3 regions of the Pseudoalteromonas sp. SG44-8 genome follow, and region 1 is predicted to be linked to each of the others. Evidence: predicted binding sites of a transcription regulator. Region 1 holds the regulator's gene; each other region holds the start of a gene.

Region 1 (3,291 bases):
AATGAGCTTGATTGCTCATCATCTTGTTGTTGAACAGAGGAAGCGATTACTTTTGCGCCGTGCTGAGCTTGACCTGGTTTCACTTTATTGAATACACGATCTAAGTCAGCGATTAAATCTTTTACATCTTCAATGCCCACCGAAATACGGATCAGGGTATCACCTACTCCCGCAGCAAGACGAGCAGTTGCCTCCATACCTGCGTGGGTCATAGTTGCAGGGTGACAAATCAAACTCTCAACCCCACCTAATGACTCAGCTAAGCTAAATTCTTCTAAGCTGGTCAAAAATTCTGCAGCATCATTAATATCACCTTTGATATCAAAGCTTACCATGCCACCAAAACCACGTTGCTGCTGTTTAGCGAGTTCATGCTGTGGATGAGATACTAATCCAGGGTAATATACTTGGCTTACATAAGGGGAGTTTTCTAGATATTGGGCAATAATAAAGGCATTTTCTTGATGCTGACGTAAACGAACATTCAAAGTACGTAAACCACGTAACGTTAAGTAGCTATCAAACGGGGCACCGGTAATGCCAATGTTATTAGCCCACCAAGCAAGCTCATCACCCAACTCTTGGGTAGCGGCGATCACCGCACCACCAACAACATCTGAGTGACCGTTAATATATTTAGTGGTCGAATGCACCACAATATCAACACCAAACTCAATTGGGTTTTGCAAAGCAGGTGATAAAAATGTGTTATCGGCACCAACCAACGCACCGCACTGCTTAGCAATCGTGGTGATCGCTTTAATATCGGTTAACCGTAAGATAGGATTACTCGGTGTTTCAATCCAAATTAGCTTTGGTTTTATCTCAAGAATTTTTTGATGATTTTCAGATTTAGTTAAATCTAAAACCACTAACTTTAATAAGCCACGCTTTTCAAGTGAGGTGAATAAGCGGTAACTACCGCCATAGCAATCATGTGGGATCACTAAAGTATCGTCACTGTTTAGCAGCTGAGTAGCTAAATGCACCGCAGCCATGCCCGTTGCAGTGATAATCCCCTTAGCGCCACCTTCAAGCTTAGCGAGCGTTTCAGCGAGTAAATCACGGTTTGGGTTGCCGCTACGGCCATAATCATATTGGCGCTTTTTATCAAAATCAGCAAATGAGTAGGTGGTCGATAAATGAATGGGAGGCACAACCGCGCCGTGATGTTTATCTGCATCAATACCATTGCGTACTGCAATGGTTGCTTTATTCTTTTGACTCATACCGTCACCTACAATTAAATGGATGTTTAGACGTCTAAAAGGTTAGAGGATCAAATTTAATAAGTCAAAGCATTTATGCGGTTTTAGCCGCAAGATTAGAAGTAAAAACATTTAAGCCGCTAGATGGCTAAAAAACAAGTATTTGACTATCTTTTTTAACACGATAGAATTTCGCCATCTTTGCGCTGCAAAAGGTCGCGCAAACAATTAACAACCTGAGGCAACGATACATCCTATGGCTAAATGGAATGGTGAATATATTCACCCATACGCAGAACACGGGAAAAAATCAGAACAAGTTAAAAAGATCACCGTTTCGATCCCGCTAAATGTATTAAAAGTTTTGACTGATGAGCGTACTCGTCGTCAAATTAATAATCTTCGCCATGCAACAAATAGCGAATTACTTTGTGAAGCATTTTTACACGCATTTACTGGCCAACCACTGCCAAACGATGAAGATTTACGTAAAGATAATCCAGAGAAAGTGCCTGAAGAAGTGAAAAAAATCATGCTTGAAATGGGTCTCGAAGTACCTGTACTCAACGAAGATTAAGTTATCATTTGTATATATTCCTGCTTCAGGAATGGGCTACAAAAAAACCTCAGTAACGTAAGTTACTGAGGTTTTTATTATTGTGCCATTACCAATTGCAGCTAAGCAGCTACTCCATGTAGTTTTCCGGCATATCAATTTGTGCAACACCAGAATCAATTGCCGCTTGCGCTACTGCTTTGGCAATGCGCGGTAATAAACGCGGATCCATCGGTTTTGGAATAATATACTGCGCACCAAATTCAAGTGTCTCAACACCCGCCGCTTTTAATACTTCCGCTGGTACTGGTTCTTTAGCAATGCTACGAATAGCGTCAACCGCAGCAATTTTCATTTCATCATTAATTTTGCTTGCACGCACATCTAGCGCACCACGGAAAATAAATGGGAAACACAGCACGTTGTTAACTTGGTTTGGATAATCTGAACGACCCGTTGCCATGATTAAATCATCGCGAGCACCATGAGCAAGCACTGGAGAGATTTCTGGATCTGGGTTTGAACAGGCAAACACTACAGGTCGATCAGCCATTAGCTTAAGATCGTCAGGAGAAAGTAAATTCGGGCCAGATACACCAACAAATACATCGGCATCAGCAATAACATCTTGCAGTGTGCGCTTATCTGTATTGTTAGCGAATAACTGTTTGTACTCGTTTAAATCATCACGACGAGTATGAATAACGCCTTTACGATCTAACATGTAAATATGTTCACGCAATGCGCCACACTTGATCAGTAGCTCCATACACGCAACCGCTGCGGCACCGGCTCCTAAACAAACGATAATCGCATCTTCGATTTCTTTGCCTTGTACTTCAAGTGCGTTGATCATACCAGCAGCCGTTACAATCGCGGTACCGTGTTGATCGTCGTGGAACACTGGAATGCTACAACGCTCGATCAATGCTTTTTCTATTTCAAAACACTCTGGCGCTTTAATGTCTTCTAAGTTAATACCGCCAAACGTATCAGCTATGTTAGCAACTGTATTGATGAAATCTTCGGTGGTATTGTGTTTCACCTCAATATCTATCGAATCTAGACCCGCAAAGCGTTTAAATAATAACGCTTTACCTTCCATAACCGGTTTTGAAGCCAATGGACCTAAGTTACCTAAACCTAAAATAGCGGTGCCGTTAGTAATAACCGCAACCATATTGCCTTTACCGGTGTATTTGTAGGCATTAGCGGGATCAGCAGCTATTTCACGTACCGGTTCTGCAACACCGGGGCTGTATGCGAGTGCAAGATCCTGTACGGTTTCAGCTGGCTTTGTAAGCTCAACGCTAATTTTTCCTGGAACGGGGTGCGAATGGTAATGTAAAGCTTGTTCACGAAAGTCTGACATAACGCGATTTTATCCTGCAAGTAAGTTAAGTTGAAAGTGAGAGTAAGCAGTTCTTATATCTTATAGGGAACGATACCTATATTATAATTAAATTCAAGCAATATCAGGTCTATCCTGTTATATGCTATATCCGTTAATTTTATGCGTTTTGTCAG
Region 2 (3,291 bases), on a different contig from region 1:
TTGGGGTGAACAGAGACAAAGGTTTCGCAAACACGCGATAGTTCTTCTACATATTGGCGCAATAAATCTGGACCTAGCGCGCAGTTCAAGCCAATTGAAATTGGCTTTATATGACGAATAGAATTATAAAATGCTTCGGTGGTTTGCCCTGACAGCGTACGGCCCGAGGCATCGGTTATGGTGCCAGAGATCATCACAGGCAACTTGCGCCCTGCTTGTTCAAACGCTTCTTCAACCGCGAATGAAGCCGCTTTTGCATTAAGCGTATCAAAAATTGTTTCTATCAAAATTAAATCAACACCACCTTCCATTAAAGCAAGGGTTGATTCAACATACGCGGTGACTAACTTATCAAACGTGACATTGCGATAACCGGGGTCGTTCACATCCGGTGAGATTGAACAGGTTTTTGAGGTTGGCCCTAAAACACCCGCAACATAGCGTGGTTTTGCTGGATTTTTAGCAGTAAACTCATCACAAATACTGCGTGCTAATTTAGCTGACTCTAAGTTTACTTCACGGCTGATGCTGGCCATATCGTAATCTTCCATCGAAATTGTAGTCGAATTAAAGGTGTTGGTTTCGATAATATCGGCACCTGCACTTAAAAAGCCACGATGAATATCAGCAATAATTTTTGGTTGTGTAATGCTTAATAAATCATTATTACCTTTAATTAGCACATGCCAGTCTTTAAAGCGCTCGCCACGGTAATCGTGTTCTTCTAATTTGTGTTCTTGGATCATGGTACCCATAGCACCATCAAGAATTAAAATACGCTGTTTTAACGCTTCAATTAACTCGGCGCTTTTGTTTTCTAAATTATTCGGCATAGTTGTTAGTCCTTACGGCTTGGCTAACTAAATTAATATCATAGGGTGTGGTTTGGTACACATAATAATTTAACCAATTCGAAAACAGTAAAAAGGCATGGCTTTGCCAAGTTTTCGACGGTTCGTTATCTGGGTTGTTCTCTGGAAAGTAATTTTCAGGCAATGGCGCATCAGGGCCTTTTTCTAAATCGCGCTGATATTCGCCTTTTAAAGTGTCTGCATCATACTCAGGATGCCCGGTAATATACACTTGGCTGCCGGATTTATTTTTTATTAAGTAAGCGCCTACTTGCTCTGAACCTGCCAGCACAACTAAGTCATCACAAGCGTTAATTTTTTCAATATCAATATGACCATAACGCGAGTGCGGCACTACAAAGGTATCGTCAAAACCACGCGTTAAGGCTCCATGTTCAAAGTAACACTTATGGGTAAACACGCCACAGAGCTTATTTTCTTTTAGTTCACGCTTTAGATTATAATGATGAAATAAACCCGCGTGAGCCGCCCAACACGAAAATAATGTTGAGGTTACATGCTGCTCCGCCCAATCTAAAATTACTTTTAGTTCATCCCAGTAGGCTACATCGTCATATTCTAAATGTGCCAATGGTGCGCCGGTAATGAGTAATGCATCGTAATTGTTGTCTTTCACTTCAGAGAAATAACGGTAAAAAGTGTCTAAATGCTGCTCTGAATTGCTACTGCTGCGATGAGTGTCTAAACGTAGAAGCTCTACATTCACTTGTAAGGGTGAATTAGCGAGCAAACGAATAAATTGCACCTCGGTTTCTACCTTATTAGGCATTAAGTTTAAAATCGCCAAGCGCATCGGACGGATCTCTTGGGTTTTAGCGCGGCTTTTTGGCATTACGAATACGTTTTCTTGACGTAACTTCGCAATTGCGGGCAATTCATCTTTAACGGTAATAGGCATACTCATCTCCAAGGCATAATTAACCAATGGCTAATTATGAACGGATAGCTGGAAATTTCAACCTCTAGATGTTTAGATGTCCAAATGAGTTTATTTTAACTATTCTTTTGCATTCTAAAAACCGCTCGCCATAATGCGCCTGTTGATTTTATTTTAAGGTGGTAAACGTGATTGATTGGCTAGGCTTAGGAGAACTTTTTGCTATATTAGCAGCTATTGTTTGGGCGCTTTCGACCATTTTATATAAAGGTTTTAGCCATCACTTAACGCCTATGCAGCTAAACATCAGTAAAGGCGTGTTAGCAAGTGCCATGATGTTAGTGACTATTGCGATTACTCAAGACGCTGCACTACCACATCATCTGACAAGCTGGCTTTGGCTAATTGCTGGCGGGGTTATTGGGATTGCGATTGGCGATAGCGCCTATTTTACTGCGCTGCGAAATATTGGCCCTGCTCGCACGTTAGTTATTGAGTCCCTTGCTCCAGCCCTTGTGGGGGTTTTTAATATCCTGCTATTAAATCATTATTTATCGCCATTTGCATGGTGCGGTATTGTACTTACAACCATTGGCGTAGTAATAGCAATCAAGCCTGAAAAAACATTGCCACAGGTTGATCATCAACATTATCGCAAAGGTGTTTTATGTGCCCTTGCAGCTGCTATCTGCCAAGCGCTCGGTATGGTGATGTCTAAAGGCGCACTCAATAATGAGCATATGAGTAGCTTATGGGCGGCATTAATTAGATTAGCAGCAGGTACGATGACTGTGGCCTTAGTTGTTGCAGTGTTTAAAAGCAGTGAATTTAAACAAGCACTAACTCTAAGGGGAATTAGCGGCAAACAATGGTTTTTTGCGGCTGTGTTTTTAGGCACTTTCCTTGGTTTATGGCTTCAACTTGGCGCAGTTAAATATACCGATCCAGCCATTGCACAAACGATTTTCGCAACCGCGCCATTAATTGTAATGAGCATTGGTTTTATAAAGCGCGAGCCCGTTACCAATAAAATGTTAATAGGCGGCTTGCTTGCTTTAATCGGTGTAGGAGTATTGCTCGCGAATTAGCACATTGTTATTTGGTTGATTCGTTGACTGTTTCACCTGTGAGCCACTACAATACAACATTGAAATTTTTATTATTATTTGAAGGCTCCTTCCATGGTTTTACCTGATAAGTTTATTTTCTCGATGAGTCGAGTATCTAAGGTTGTGCCACCTAAGCGCACTATCTTAAAAGATATTTCTTTGCATTTTTTCCCGGGCGCAAAAATTGGTGTACTTGGTTTAAACGGTTCTGGTAAATCAACGTTGCTACGTATTATGGCCGGCCTTGATCAAGAGTTTGAAGGTGAGGCATATCCTCAACCGGGCACTAAAATTGGTTACTTACCGCAAGAGCCTATTCTAGATGAAAGCAAAACGGTTCGTGAAACTGTGGAAGAAGCAGTCAGCGAAGTTAAAAACGCGCTTAACCGTCTTGATGAAGTATATAACGAATACGCGATGGAAGATGCTGACT
Region 3 (3,291 bases), on a different contig from region 1:
CCACCGTATTGGCCGCACAGGGCGCGCTGGCGAGCAAGGCTTAGCGATGTCATTAGTCAGCCTTGACGAGCAGTGGTTACTTGAAGAAATTGAAGTGTTGCTTGATACTCGTCTAACGCCGCAGTGGTTAGCTGGCTATGAACCTGATCCAAATAAAAAGCCAAAAGACAACCGTAAAAACACCAATAAATCACGTAAAGAGCGCGACAAAAAACGTATTACAGGGCAAAAAACACCAAACAGAAGACGCAAATAATCGTTCTCAGTCGTGACTTATTAATTCATTGCATAATATAGTATTTATTATCAAGCTCAAAATAAGCAAACGGATATGCTTACTTTGAGTGATAAATTATAAAAACGGATACTTACGCAATTTGTTTTTCAGCTAAGTTTAATTCCATCGTCGCTTTTAATAAGCGGTAAAGATTAATAGATGCATCAATTTCTTCTTTACGGTTGGTTAAACTTTCAATATTTAACCCCAGTGGCACGTCTAAATGCGCGCAACTTCTTAGTATTAAATCTAAGTTTTCACGGCAAATACGTACAGATTCACTCAGTGGGTTTTGCGAATCAAGCATCCGCCATTTAGTTGCATCAGGTACGGAAATTCCTAACCATTGCATAAACTCTAAGGTTTTTTCACTGCCGCAGGGCGTAAAGGTTAGAATAATACGTTTAGGTTCGATACCTTGAGCTTTACAGCTGCGCGCATAACTGGTGATCAAATCCACGGTTGCTTGCGCGTTATACACAGCTTGTGAGATAAAAAATTTACAGCCTTGCGTGGTTTTTTCAAGTAAGCGTTCATGTTCATTACGTTTACTTGCGTGGCGCTCGGCAATGGTAACGCCTCCTAAAAAGAAGTCTTGAGGCTGTTCGCTTAAGACTTTATAAGCATCAGGCAGGCTTAATTTAATATCCCCGTCAGATGATGGACTACCGACTAATACTAGGTTTTTTAAATTAAACTGGTTTTTAGTTTCGCTTAACCACTGTTTAAATTCGGCCACACCGCGCTGTGCAACACTTTTATAAGTGATCACTTCTTGATGCGATAAATTACGTAGTAAGTTACTGTATTCTCGAGGATCTACTGTTTGTTTGAACGGAAAAGGGCGAGGCATCTCAGTGCGACTACTTTCATCTTGAATGTCATAAATAATCACGCCATCGTATTCAATTTCATGCAAACGAGCTAAGAGCTTTTGTGCGATAATTTCAAGCTGCGCTTTATCAGTACCAATACGTGGTGGGGTGGTACCAATTAAGTACACACCCTGATTGGTGTCTTCAATTTTCTCTTGTAGTGATAAAGCCATAATCCTCATTCCAGCTAAGTTAGTGTCTATGGCAAATAATATAGCAGCCATTTAGACGTCTAGATAGATTTTTTTAGTGAAACTTTTTCAACGAAGGTGAGTTTTATTCATGTTGCTCTGAATGAAGAGTTCTCTGATACACAACTGTTTACATAATTTATTACCTCAGGGGTCTTATATTGACTTGCTTTGTTGCATAATCGGATGACTAAAAACAAGAAATTTATTCAACTAACAAGGGATAGCAATGAAATTTAAATTATTAGCAACGAGCCTTGCGGTAACGCTTGCACTGGGCGGCTGTGCAAATAACAGCGGCTCAAACATGGTCAAAGAGGTTGAGATTGAACAGTCAACGGTTGCCAGTAGTAATGATCGGGTGTTCTCACAAGATTATTTATTAGAAGAGCTTGATAACGGTTTACGCGTTATGGTGGTGAAAACTGATTACCCTGATGTGGTATCACTACAAATTCCAGTGTCTGTCGGTTCTCGTAATGAAGTCGAAGCAGGTAAAACCGGTTTTGCACACTTTTTTGAACACATGATGTTTAAAGGCTCTGAAAAATATCCGCAAGATGTGTATTCTGATATTCTAAAAAATTCTGGGGTTGATAATCGCGCTTATACAACCAATGATTACACTAACTATCACTTAAACTTTTCAAAGCAACATCTTGATAAAGTACTTGAAATTGAAGCGGATATTTTTCAAAACCTGACTTATTCAGAAGAGCAATTTCGTACCGAAGCATTAACAGTTAAAGGCGAATACCTTAAAAATAATGCCAGCCCGGTTCGTAAGTTACTTTCTGCAGTACGTAATGAAGCATTCGAAAAACATACTTATAAACATACCACCATGGGCTTTTTTGAAGATATTGAAGCCATGCCGGATCAAATGGCATACGGTAAAGAGTTTTTTGCTAAGTTTTATAAACCTGAATATGTGTCATTAGTGATTGTAGGCGATGTTGATCCAGCTGAAACTATGGCTATGGTTAAAAAACACTGGGGCCAATGGCAAAAAGGCGATTTCGTTGCTGATATTCCAACCGAACCAAAACAGCAAGCGGCGAAATATATACATGAGCAAAACGAAGGCTTACCAGGGCATTGGTTATTAGTATCTTATAAAGGCACAGCCTGGCAGCCAAAACAAAAAGACAGAGCCGCGCTTGATTTACTGTCACAGCTTTATTTTTCAACCAACTCAGAGCTTTACCAAGAGTTAGTGGTTGATAAACAAATTGCTAGCCAAATGTTTAGCTATAACCCTGATACCAAAGATCCCGGCTTATTACATGTTTTTGTGAAAGTTGAAAATGAGGCTGATTTAGCGGTTGCTCGTGATGCAATTAATAGCACCTACGCAAAAGCTCGCACTGAGTTGGTTGATAGCCAAAAGCTAGCTGATTTAAAATCCAATCTTAAATACAGCTTTATTAACGGCCTAGACTCATCACAAGCTATAGGTTCAACCCTTGCCAGTTATATGCATTTTGAGCGCGATCCAGAAGTCGTCAATCAGTTATATGCAACGGCAGATAGCATCACCGCGCAAGATATTAAAGACATTGCTAATAAGTATTTTGTAGACAGTGGTCGTACTACTGTGACTATGTCTGCACTGGATAAAGTGGCTGGCTTTGAACAAGAAGTGGACTTAAACACTCTCGTTGCTAGCAAGCAAACTGTGCAACAGCGTCATTTTAAAGTGCTAGATAAAACCAATAGTTCGCCATTGATTGATATTAACTGGTTATTCCATACCGGTGCTGCGGCTGATCCTAAAGGTCAAAAAGGCGTAGCTGCACTCACTGCGGCCATGCTTGCTCAAGGTGGTTCACAGGCGAAGAGCTACAACGACATTAAACAGGCACTTTATCCATTGGCAGGTAGCTTTGGTTATCAGATAGATAAAGAAATGATTTCGCTACAAGGGCGTGTCCATAAAGATAACGCT

What was found. The regulator MetJ, encoded in region 1, represses methionine synthesis genes. The targets are predictions, from matches to a motif close to TAGACGTCTAGACGTCTA.
Positions count from the first base shown of each region.
Region 2: a site for MetJ is predicted at 1,836-1,853, ahead of metA (homoserine O-succinyltransferase). Genes of this name have one in related genera too.
Region 3: a site for MetJ is predicted at 1,370-1,387, ahead of H5163_RS06440 (methylenetetrahydrofolate reductase). Genes of this name have one in related genera too.

Region 1 covers NZ_JACJEQ010000010.1:79,153-82,443, reverse strand. Annotated here, with positions in the region: gene metB (cystathionine gamma-synthase) at 1-1,229, opposite strand, end outside; gene metJ (met regulon transcriptional regulator MetJ) at 1,465-1,785, shown strand; gene H5163_RS10375 (malic enzyme-like NAD(P)-binding protein) at 1,895-3,136, opposite strand.
Region 2 covers NZ_JACJEQ010000005.1:51,966-55,256, forward strand. Annotated here, with positions in the region: gene H5163_RS05935 (homocysteine S-methyltransferase family protein) at 1-833, opposite strand, end outside; gene metA (homoserine O-succinyltransferase) at 823-1,770, opposite strand; gene H5163_RS21455 (DMT family transporter) at 1,938-2,837, shown strand; gene ettA (energy-dependent translational throttle protein EttA) at 2,931-3,291, shown strand, end outside.
Region 3 covers NZ_JACJEQ010000005.1:155,977-159,267, reverse strand. Annotated here, with positions in the region: gene H5163_RS06445 (DEAD/DEAH box helicase) at 1-256, shown strand, start outside; gene H5163_RS06440 (methylenetetrahydrofolate reductase) at 369-1,325, opposite strand; gene H5163_RS06435 (pitrilysin family protein) at 1,573-3,291, shown strand, end outside.